Regions from separate parts of the Streptomyces sp. NPDC099050 genome, predicted to be linked through region 1. Evidence: riboswitches for the same ligand, from Rfam matches in the RefSeq annotation. Region 1 holds a riboswitch; the other holds the start of a gene.
The links. Region 1 has a riboswitch for ZMP and ZTP ahead of glyA (serine hydroxymethyltransferase). Riboswitches for the same ligand answer to the same signal wherever they lie in the genome.
Positions count from the first base shown of each region.

Region 1 (3,479 bases):
GCCCCGGCCGAGCGACCGCTTTCCGCCGAGGTCAGGGGGGTGCCGCTGCGCGGGACTCCGTGGGCGCCGCCCACACCCGCGCCTCAAACGCCGGCGGGGCTGGATGTGCCCGGCGTGGTCGGGCCCCTGCGGCGCCGAGGCACACGATGCGCTGCGTGCACGGGGTCTGGGGCGGCCCCAGGGGCTCTTCAGCCGTCCGGCGTTTGAGGACCGGGGTCTGGGGCGGAGCCCCAGGGGGTCCGGGGCTCCGCCCCGGGGAACGGGCGAAGGGCGGGTAGGGGACTTCGCCCCGCAGGGGCCGGACCCCTACCCGGAGGGTCAGGCGACCGGGAGGCCCGGGGCAGGGAAGGCCGCCATGAGGTCGGCGACCTCGGCCCGGATCTTGCCGAGGGCCGCCTCATCGCCAAGGGCGGCCGCGGAGACGGCCCCCGCGATCCAGTCGGCGACCACCGGCATGTGCTCGACGCCGAGCCCCCGCGAGGTCAGCGACGGCGTGCCGATCCGGATCCCCGACGGATCGAACGGCTTGCGCGGGTCGAACGGCACCGTGTTGTAGTTCACGACGATCCCCGCCCGGTCCAGCGCCTTCGCCGCGATCTTGCCCGACACCGACTTCCCCGTGAGGTCGATCAGGATCAGGTGGTTGTCCGTACCGCCCGAGACCAGGTCGAAGCCCCGCTCCAGCAGAGCCGCGGCCAGCGCCTTCGCGTTGGCCACGACCGCGTGCGCGTACGACACGAACGAGGGCTGCGCGGCCTCGTGGAGCGCCACGGCGATACCGGCCGTCGTCTGGTTGTGCGGGCCGCCCTGGAGGCCGGGGAAGACCGCCTTGTCGATGGCCTTCGCGTGCTCCTCGCGGCACATCAGCATCGCGCCGCGCGGGCCGCGCAGGGTCTTGTGGGTGGTCGTCGAGATCACGTCCACGTGACCCGCCGGGGAGGGGTGCGCCCCGCCCGCGATCAGGCCGGCGATGTGCGCCACGTCGGCGACGAGGACCGAGCCCGCCTCCTTGGCGATCGAGGCGAAGGCCTCGAAGTCGATCGTGCGCGGCAGTGCCGTACCGCCGCAGAAGATCAGCTTGGGCCGCTCCGCCAGCGCGAGGTCCCGTACGGCGTCGTAGTCGATGAGACCGGTCTCCGCCCGCACCCCGTACTGCACGCCGCGGAACCAGGAGCCCGTCGCCGAGACCCCCCAGCCGTGCGTCAGGTGTCCGCCCATCGGCAGCGCCATGCCCATCACCGTGTCCCCGGGCTCGGCGAAGGCCAGGTACACCGCGAGGTTGGCGGGCGAGCCGGAGTACGGCTGCACGTTGGCGTGGTCGACTCCGAAGAGGCCCTTCGCCCGCTCCACGGCCAGCGCCTCGATGCGGTCGATGTTCTGCTGGCCCTCGTAGTAGCGGCGGCCCGGGTAGCCCTCGCTGTACTTGTTCTGCAGCACCGTGCCGGAGGCCTCCAGCACGGCCGAGGACACGTAGTTCTCGCTCGGGATGAGGCGGAGGGTCTCCGCCTGGAGGGTTTCCTCGGCGGCGACGAAGGACGCCAGCTCGGGGTCGGTCGCCAGCAGGGCGGGGTGGCGGTACGGGTGGTGGTTCGCGCTCATGGCGGTTCCTCCGGGGTCGATGTCGGATCTCGTCCCCGCGAGGCCCAGGCGAGCGGCCCTGTATGCGGTCGTGCGCGCACGGCTCCCCCGGAGTTGGTTCTCCGTGCGCCAGTCGCCGTGCGTGTCCGACACCTTAGCGGGCACGCCCCGAGAAAGGTTTCTCCGTCCGCTATTCGAGCGAGGATGGGGACAGTGACGCCACCTCGTCACTGGCTTGACGGACGATCGGAGACCCCGTGTCGACAACTGCTGATGCCATCCGCTCCGCCGACGCGCACAGCGCGCACAATTACCACCCCCTGCCCCTCGTCGTCGCCACCGCCGAGGGTGCGTGGATGACCGACGTGGAGGGCCGCCGCTACCTCGACATGCTCGCGGGTTACTCCGCCCTGAACTTCGGCCACGGCAACCGCCGGCTGCTCGACGCCGCCCGCGCCCAGCTGGAGCGGGTCACCCTCACCTCCCGCGCCTTCCACCACGACCGCTTCGCGGACTTCTGTACCGAGCTCGCGGCGCTGTGCGGCAAGGAAGCGGTCCTGCCGATGAACACCGGCGCCGAGGCCGTGGAGACGGCGGTGAAGACCGCCCGCAAGTGGGGGTACGAGGTCAAGGGCGTCCCGGACGGCCACGCCAAGATCGTGGTGGCGGCCGACAACTTCCACGGCCGGACCACGACCATCGTGTCGTTCTCCACCGACCACGAGGCCCGCGACCACTTCGGCCCCTACACCCCCGGCTTCGAGATCGTCCCGTACGGGGACCTCACCGCGCTCGCCGCCGCCGTCACCTCCAACACCGTCGCCGTGCTCCTGGAGCCGATCCAGGGCGAGGCCGGCGTGCTCGTGCCGCCGGCCGGATACCTGCGGGGCGTACGGGAACTGACGCGCGAGCGGAACGTCCTGTTCATGGCCGACGAGATCCAGTCGGGCCTGGGCCGCACCGGGAAGACCTTCGCGTGCGAGCACGAGGACGTCGTCCCCGACGTGTACATCCTCGGCAAGGCACTGGGCGGCGGGGTCGTGCCGGTGTCGGCGGTGGTGGCCGACCGCGACGTGCTCGGCGTGTTCAAGCCGGGCGAGCACGGCTCCACCTTCGGCGGCAACCCGCTGGCCTGCGCGGTCGCCCTGGAGGTCATCGCGATGCTGCGCACCGGCGAGCACCAGCAGCGCGCCACCGAGCTCGGCGACCACCTGCACCGGGAGCTGAACCTGCTGGTCGGCGGCGGCGCCGTGACCGCCGTACGGGGCCGCGGGCTGTGGGCGGGCGTGGACATCGACCCGGCGCGCGGCACCGGCCGGGAGATCTCCGAGAAGCTGATGGGGCTCGGGGTGCTCGTCAAGGACACCCACGGATCGACCATCCGGATCGCGCCGCCGCTGGTGATCTCCAAGGAGGACCTGGACTGGGGGCTGGACCAGCTCAGGTCCGTCCTGGGCGACTGACCCGGCGGACCAAAGGATGCTGCGTCCTACAAAATGACGTGGGGCAGGAAGCGGGCGTACTCGTCCGTGACCGGCCCCGCCGATTCGCGGATGCCGAGGCCCGCCGACTCGTCCTCGACGACCCACGCGCCGAGCACCACCCGGTTGCCGTCGAAGTCGGGCAGCGGGGCGAGGCCCTGGAAGACGTACGTCTCGTCCTGCTCCGGTGCGAACGGCTCGCCGCCGACCGGGTGCAGGGTGACGCCCGCGCCCTCGCGCCCCAGCAGCGGCTTCGCCGCGTAGCCGGTGGTCGTGGCGAGTTCGCGCGGGCCGTCCAGGTAGGCGGGCAACAGGTTCGGGTGCTCCGGGAAGAGCTCCCACAGGACCGCCAGCAGTGCCTTGTTGGAGAGCAGCATCTTCCACAGCGGCTCGATCCAGGCGGTGGTGCCGGAGCCGCCG
Region 1 is NZ_JBIWAE010000017.1:180,640-184,118, forward strand. It holds gene glyA (serine hydroxymethyltransferase) at 319-1,599, opposite strand; ZMP/ZTP riboswitch at 1,635-1,725, opposite strand; gene rocD (ornithine--oxo-acid transaminase) at 1,836-3,041, shown strand; gene ACIQV3_RS27025 (glutathionylspermidine synthase family protein) at 3,068-3,479, opposite strand, start outside.

Region 2 (3,479 bases), on a different contig from region 1:
ATGTTGTCGATGCTCAGCGCGTGCGAGGCGGCCAGCAGGGTGATCAGTACGGCGGTGAAGACCAGGCCGTACGAGGAGGACTTGCGCAGCTTGGACCGCTCGGCGGCGGTGAGCCGGACCACGGGCTCCGCCCGCAGCTGCTCCGACAGGCGGCGGCCGCCGAGGACGTACTGGACCAGGCCGAGGGCCATGCCGACGGCGGCGGCGCCGAAGCCGAGGTGCCAGTTGACCTCCTCGCCGAGGTAGCCGACGACGAGCGGGGCGATGACGGCGCCGAGGTTGATGCCCATGTAGAAGATCGAGTAGCCGGCGTCGCGCCGCTGGTCGTCGTCGGCGGCGTACAGCCGGCCGACCAGCGCGGAGATGTTCGGCTTGAGCAGGCCGGTGCCGATGACGATGAGGACCAGCCCGGGCCAGACGAAGACCGGGTTCGGGACTGCCATCAGGACGTGGCCGGCCATGATGACCACACCGCCCCACAGGAGGGCCCGCCGGGCGCCGAGGAACCGGTCGGCGATCCAGCCGCCGGGCAGCGCCAGCAGCGAGATCATGGCCATGTAGACGCCCTCCACGGCCTCCGCGGTGCCCTCGTGGAGTCCCATGCCCCCGTGGCCGCGGGAGGCGGCGAGGAAGTGCACGAGGATGGCGACCATGCCGTAGAGGCTGAACCGCTCCCACAGCTCGGCGAGGACGAGGGTGGCGAGCCCGCGCGGGTGGCGCTTCCCGCCCACCGCCGCCGCGTCCGGTGCTGCGTCCGACGCCGGGGGCTTCTGCATGTCCATCGAAGGCTTCACATTTTCATTGGAGCCCGGCCGCGCCGGTCCCGGATCGTCCTTCCGGCCCGTTACCACGGGAAACGGAACGCCCCGGGCCGAAGGGCCCGGGGCGTTCCGCCCGCGACGGGGGGTGCGGGACGGGTCAGAGGTCCGCGAGGGCCAGCCCCGCCTGCGCGGCGGCGGCCTGGACGGTCTGCTCCAGCAGCACCGCGATGGTCATCGGGCCGACGCCGCCCGGGACCGGGGTGATCAGGGAGGCGCGGGCGGCGGCCGACTCGAAGTGGACGTCGCCGACGTTGCCCTCGTTGTAGCCGGCGTCCAGGACCACGGCGCCCGGCTTGATGTCCTCGCCGCGGATGAATTCGGCCTTGCCGACGGCGGCGACCAGCACGTCCGCCTGGCGGACGATGGACGGCAGGTCCACGGTGCGGGAGTGACAGTAGGTGACGGTGGCGTTCTGTTCCAGGAGCAGCATCCCGGCGGGCTTGCCCAGGATCGCGCTGCGGCCGACGACCACGGCGTGCTTGCCGGTCAGGTCCACGTCGTAGGCCTCCAGCAGCCGCATGATGCCGCCGGGGGTGCAGGAGACGAAGCCCGGCAGTCCGAAGCCCATGGCGGCGAAGGAGTGCATGGTGACCCCGTCGACGTCCTTGCCCGGGGCGATGGCCTCGAAGGCGGCGCGCTCGTCGATGTGGTGCGGGACGGGGTGCTGGAGCAGGATGCCGCTGATCTCCGGGTCCTCGGAGAGCGCGGTCAGGGTGGCGACGAGCTCCTCGGTGGTCGTCGCGGCGGGCAGCTCCACGTGGCGGGAGGTGATCCCGGCCTTGGCGCAGCGGTTCTGCTTCATGCGGACGTAGGTGACGGACGCGAGGTCCTCGCCGACGAGCACGGTGGCCAGACAGGGCGAGGTACCGGTGCGCTCGGTGATCTTCGCGGCGTACTCGGCGGTCCGCTCCGAGATGCGGCGGGCGAGGGCGGTGCCGTCCATCAGCCGGGCGGCTTGGGCGCCGGAAACGTCCGGGGCGGCGGAACCGGTCTGGGCGGTCGTCTGGGCGGTCGTCTGGGCGGTCGTCTGGGTCGTCATCGGGGCTCCTGAGCGTCGCTGCGGGATCGCGGTTCGCCCAGGCGCGCGGCAGTCGGCGTACGGGATGCGGGAGTACGCCGGGCCGCTCCCCGGTGGTGATCCACCCGAACGCCAGTCACGGCCCGCCGCCCAGTGTAGGCGACCGCCTCCCGACACGTCCGCCGGGTCCGGCGTGGCCCCGCCCGGCAATCCGGTGGATGACCGGCGCCGGACCTGGGACGATCGAGACATGACGCGCACTTTCGACCATCTCGTCGCGGAAGCGGAATCCGTCTCCGTGGACGGCTGGGACTTCTCCTGGCTCGACGGCCGCGCCACCGAGCAGCGCCCCTCCTGGGGGTACCAGCGCCTCCTGGCCCGGCACCTGGCGCGGGTCGGCTCCGCCCTGGACATCCAGACCGGCGGCGGGGAGGTGCTCGCCGGAGCCGGGCCCCTGCCCCCGCTGACGGTGGCCACCGAATCCTGGCCGCCGAACGTCGACAAGGCGACAAGGCTGCTGCACCCGCTCGGCACCGTGGTGGTCGCGGACTCCGACGAGCCGCCGCTGCCGTTCGGCGACGAGGCCTTCGAGTTCGTCTCCAGCCGGCATCCGGTGACGATCTGGTGGGAGGAGATCGCGCGGGTGCTGAAGCCCGGTGGCACGTACTTCTCCCAGCAGGTCGGGCCGGCGAGCGTCTTCGAGCTCGTGGAGTACTTCCTGGGCCCGCAGCCGGAGGCGGTCCGGCGGGCCCGGCACCCCGACGACGCGGTCGCCGAGGCCACGAAGGCGGGACTGGAGGTGGTCGATCTGCGCTCCGAGCGGCTGCGGACGGAGTTCCACGACATCGGAGCCGTGATCTACTTTCTGAGGAAGGTGATCTGGATGGTGCCGGGCTTCACGGTCGGGCAGCATCGGGCCCGGCTGCGCGAGCTGCACGAACAGATCGCGCACGAAGGCCCGTTCGTCGCGCACACCGCCCGCTTTCTCATCGAAGCCCGCAAAACGGGCTGACAAAACGGGCGGACGCGACCACCCGCGACCGGCTCTCCGGTCACGGCGTGGCGCAGGTCACTCAATTCAGCGCGTAACGAATCTACTCGGGCATGCGATGAACCGACAGGTGTCCTCGTGCGGCCCGGAATACAGACCCCCCTCGGGTCTGTTTCCCGAGTTCGCGCGATGATGTCCCGCCACCCCTTATCTGTTCGCAACGAGAGGCTCCTTGTGTCGCTCAGCCCGTCCCGTACGTTCCCCACGGAAATCGCCGAATCAGAGGCCCTGGTCGCGCTTGTCGAGCGCGGCCGCGAGCAGGGTCACATCAACGGTGATGACGTGCGCCAGGCCTTCGAGGCCGGCCGCATCCCGGTGGACCAGTGGAAGCGGGTCCTGCGCAGCCTGAACCAGGTCCTGGACGAGGAGGGCGTCGCGCTGCACGTCAGCGCCGCCCCCGCCACGAAGGCTCCCGCCAAGAAGACGCGCAAGGCGGCCGCCGCCCCGGCGCGCACCGTCGCCAAGAAGGCCGCCGCCCCGCCGCGCCTCATCGGTGCGCGCAAGACGGCGGCCCCCGCCACCGCCGCGGCGATATCCGACCCGTCGGCCTCCGGGACCGAGGAGGAGGTGGCGGCTGATGCCGCCGCCG
Region 2 is NZ_JBIWAE010000014.1:134,045-137,523, reverse strand. It holds gene ACIQV3_RS23715 (peptide MFS transporter) at 1-782, opposite strand, end outside; gene ACIQV3_RS23710 (bifunctional 5,10-methylenetetrahydrofolate dehydrogenase/5,10-methenyltetrahydrofolate cyclohydrolase) at 919-1,764, opposite strand; ZMP/ZTP riboswitch at 1,889-1,989, opposite strand; gene ACIQV3_RS23705 (class I SAM-dependent methyltransferase) at 2,090-2,851, shown strand; gene ACIQV3_RS23700 (RNA polymerase sigma factor) at 3,065-3,479, shown strand, end outside.
Region 2: another riboswitch for ZMP and ZTP. It lies ahead of ACIQV3_RS23710 (bifunctional 5,10-methylenetetrahydrofolate dehydrogenase/5,10-methenyltetrahydrofolate cyclohydrolase); the one in region 1 lies ahead of glyA (serine hydroxymethyltransferase).